2 regions of the Providencia sp. R33 genome follow, and region 1 is predicted to be linked to the other one. Evidence: predicted binding sites of a transcription regulator. Region 1 holds the regulator's gene; the other holds the start of a gene.
The links. The regulator LexA, encoded in region 1, represses DNA repair genes until DNA is damaged. The targets are predictions, from matches to a motif close to TNCTGTATGTACATACAGNA.
Positions count from the first base shown of each region.

Region 1 (2,208 bases):
GTCAGTTAAATGAAAAAAATGAGTGAAGATAAGATACTTGTGATGGCAGAGCGCATTTGCCAATCAAGGGGTGTTAGATTGACTCCACAGCGAGAAACTGTGCTGCGCCTTATTGCACAGCAGCATGGCGCTATAAGTGCCTATGATTTATTAGATTTGTTACGTGAAGTTGAACCGCAAGCGAAGCCCCCTACCGTTTACCGTGGGCTTGAGTTTTTAATGGAGCAAGGCTTTATTCACAAAATCGAGTCAACCAACAGTTACGTCGTTTGCCACCACTTTGATAACCCCAGCCATATTTCAGTGATGTTAATCTGCGACCATTGTGGCAGTGTGACAGAAAGTGATTGCGCAACAATAGAAGCCGCGATTATCAGTTTGGCAGAAACAAACCAGTTTCGTTTAAGGCATACTGTGGTTGAAAATCACGGCTTATGTAAAAACTGTGATGAAGTCGCTAGCTGCCAAGATCACACTCACTGTAGCCATGACCATGACCAACCTGTCGTCACAAAGAAAAAGTAACGAATGTGGCTGTGGAATTTATGCTGTTGTTTATGGCTTATGTAAAAAAAGAATAAGAGAAGTAATATCAAGAAAGGATGTAAAAAACAAGAACCAAGTAAAGCAGGCAGATCTCTATATATAATGTGAAATCTGCCAGCAATCATGGAAAAATCAAACAAGCAGCACGCTGCTACCTACCTGATAATCTAAGAATTAATACCAATCGCTATTTCGGATCACGCCAACAGCCAAGCCTTCAATAGTGAAGCTTTGTTCGCGTAAATCGACCACAATCGGTGCAAAATCTGGGTTTTCAGCAATTAATTCAACACGATTACCTTGCTGTTTAAAACGTTTAACAGTCACTTCATCGTCAATACGCGCCACAATAACTTGCCCGTTGTGCGCATTTTGTGTTTTATGAACTGCTAATAAGTCACCATCCATAATACCTATATCTTTCATCGACATACCATTCACACGTAATAGGAAATCCGCATGAGGTTTGAAGAGTTCTGGATCAACTTGGTAGTGACTTTCGATATGTTCTTGCGCTAATAAAGGTTCGCCAGCGGCAACACGCCCGATCAACGGCAACCCTTGATCGTCAGGCTCTTCTTCAAGAAGAAGACGGATACCCCGTGATGCCCCAGAAACAATTTCAATTACACCTTTTCGTGCCAAGGCTTTTAAATGTTCTTCTGCCGCATTAGGCGAACGAAAACCAAGGCTTGCTGCAATTTCAGCACGTGTAGGAGGCATACCTGTTTGCGAAATGTGGTCACGCACCAGATCGTAAACCTGCTGTTGTCGAGCCGTCAGTGCTTTCATCCCGTTCCCCTGTTTGTTTATACAGTCAGACTGTGAGTATATACAGGTAAATGAAGATTTGAAACAGTTAAATCACTGAATTTAGTATTTGTTATCGATTTACTTTCTTTTCGCAAATTTCAATGGCTTTTCGTGGCTACCCTGCAAAATACCGCTGCCATAATACCAACGCCCAAATAAACAGTGCTAAACCAATACTAACAAACACCGCCGCAGAGCCAATATCTTTAGCACGCCCTGAAAGTTCATGATATTCACTGCCAATACGGTCAACAACGGCTTCAATGGCACTATTGAGTAACTCTACGATAGCCACCAGCACGATGGAGCTGACTAACAATATTCTATCCACATAGCTGATATCTAAGCAAAAGGCGATAATAATCGCAATCACCGCAGCCACAGATTCCTGACGAAATGCCGCTTCATTTACCCACGCTGCTTTTAGCCCTTTAAGGGAGTATCCCGCTGCTTTAATCACACGGGTAAAGCCCTTAGTTTGACTTGCCATATTTATTCCTTAAAAAATACAAACAATAATCGATTTTTACGGTCAAAGTGAATTGTCAGTAACAGATCTGCCAGTGGATTTCTGGTATGATTGCGCAGCATTGTTAACAAGAGGCTATAATCATTTATGTCACTGTGGCGTAAAATATATTACAACATGTTGAATTTACCACTTAAATTATTGGTAAAAAGTAAACTAATTCCATCGGACCCAATCACAGAGTTGCAGCTTGATACCAACAGGCCAACGCTGTATGTATTGCCTTATCATTCTAAGTCCGACCTCCTAACGCTACGGCATCAATGCTTGGCTATCGGTCTGCCTGACCCTTTGGTTGATAACGACATCAATGGCACCAA
Region 1 covers NZ_CP072453.1:4,186,537-4,188,744, reverse strand. Annotated here, with positions in the region: gene zur (zinc uptake transcriptional repressor Zur) at 10-525, shown strand; gene lexA (transcriptional repressor LexA) at 721-1,338, opposite strand; gene J6836_RS19580 (diacylglycerol kinase) at 1,475-1,849, opposite strand; gene plsB (glycerol-3-phosphate 1-O-acyltransferase PlsB) at 1,976-2,208, shown strand, end outside.

Region 2 (2,208 bases), 1.6 Mb from region 1:
TACAGAATAGACACTGTAGCGACAGATACTCGATTAAGCGAAATCACACATTGGGTCAAACAGGATCATTGTTTTGTATTGGAAGAAAATGAACAAATATTCGCGTACGGTGTTATAACGCCACAGTTTTTTGCACATGGGTTTATTGAACTCTTGATGGTTAATAACCTATATCGCCGACAAGGCTTAGGACTACTATTAATAAAACAATTAATCAAAAGAAGCCCTACAACAAAAGTTTTCACCTCAACAAATCAATCAAATACAGCCACCCAACAGCTTTTTGTGAAAGCTGGCTTTATTCCGAGTGGCAGTATTGAAAACTTGGATGATCATGACCCAGAACTTATCTATTGCTACATCCCAAGCTAAAACTGTCTTATTAACAGATTTACAATAACGTTTTTTCCATCACAACTGTTTGTAGCATCTGGTTAAAACGTTGATAAGTTTCTTTATCTATAGCTTGTGGATAGCTTAATACTTCTAGTTCATGAGGCTTATTTTCAGGGTAATAGCTTGGGTGCGCATGTGCATATTCATTTTGTTGAAAACCACAGTGCTGATAAAACGAAAGTCGCTTCCTGCTTACTTCATCAATAACAGGGTCAATTTCAAGAATAACTTGCCCAACATCGAGGCAAAATTGTTTTAACACTTTCTGTCCATAGCCTTGCCCTCTTAACGAGTCTGCAATAGCGAGGTGTTCAACATAAAAATAATCTTTAATTTTCCAGCAACCTATAAAACCCACAAATTCACTATTATCTGTAAAGTAATAAAGATGATAATCATTGAGCCCTAAAATCGACTCTCTACCTTGGTAGCTTCTTTGCTCATAAAGTGGAAAGGATTTATCATATAACTGATTAACAAGCTCTTTCTCGTTTATATCATTCCTAGATAATCTGATTGAATGTAACATTTATTCCTATACTCATCATTACGTGAACACAATACACTTTTAGAATACATATTTTTTTTATACTAACAATCAATTTATCCTCTACAACCTTATTTTTAGTTATTCTTAACTATCTGTTTTAATTGTTTATTATTTCTCCCCTAAAATCCATTGCCCTTTATCTCATCTAATTTGAAAAATTTTTTATAATCTTATTGACTTTTTTCCCTTATACATCTAAAAATACTGTATATTAATACAGTCTTTAGCCGAGGCTATTATGTTACGGATTGAAGTTTTATTTGATAAAAACGCACCACAAAAACCAAGCACAAACGTTTTACATGCACTTGAATCTGAGATTCTACGTAAACTACAGAATCAGTACCCTGATATGGTAACTCGTGTTGGTTTTAGCTCACAGCAACGTGTAAATATCTCAGGTACCAAGATGTCAGAAGATAAGATTCGTATTGAAGAAATATTAGAAGAAATTTGGTTGGATGACGGGTGGATCCCCGAAGAAAATACTACTGAATAAACTTCATTAATTAAAGGAATGTTAGCAATAAATAAGCATTCCTTTATTTTGTTATACTTAGAACGCGTAGCGGAAGCCGGTTAACCCTACAAAACCTAATTTTTGCTCTGTTAATGAACTCTTACCTGCATCACCAATTAAATAATATGCAGCAACACCTGTGTATAACGTAAGATTTTCATCCATATTATAATTTAATATAGCTGAGCCATGCACATCTTTAAAACCACTACTTGCATCATATTCTGTAAACTTCGATTTACTTGCTTGCTGTTTGGAAACACCAAAATAGGCTTGGTTATAGGCTTTATTTCCCCAAACCGTCGCTAAGTTATATTCCATTTCCCATGAATCATTAATTTCATAGTTTGTATTCATACCTAATTCTACAGTAACAGTGCGACCTATGTGGCGCCCACCGTAATGTCTATCTTTTGTTGCAACATCACCCATAATATAAAATGCATAATTGTTCAATGTGTAATAAAGATCAGCGCCGACTAACAGAGAGCCATCTAAGTCCCCCATTCCTTTAAGATCTTTATTTTTATTACCTAAAAAACCATTTTTTTCATCACGGCCATAATCGTAGCCCAACGAACTAACAAAAGTGAGATTATCTGTTAAGCCTATCCCCCATGCTGCACCGTCAATGCCTAAGCTAAATACACCATAATCCTCAGAGAGGTAAGCATATGTTGCCTCTAAATTTGGTCCAAACTGGTATTTTTTTGAACCTTCATAAACTGGCGCTATATTGACG
Region 2 covers NZ_CP072453.1:1,047,627-1,049,834, reverse strand. Annotated here, with positions in the region: gene J6836_RS04820 (GNAT family N-acetyltransferase) at 1-372, shown strand, start outside; gene J6836_RS04815 (GNAT family N-acetyltransferase) at 392-925, opposite strand; gene J6836_RS04810 (DinI-like family protein) at 1,185-1,445, shown strand; gene J6836_RS04805 (MipA/OmpV family protein) at 1,503-2,208, opposite strand, start outside.
Region 2: J6836_RS04810 (DinI-like family protein) is a predicted target of LexA. The motif match lies at 1,149-1,168, and genes of this name have one in related genera.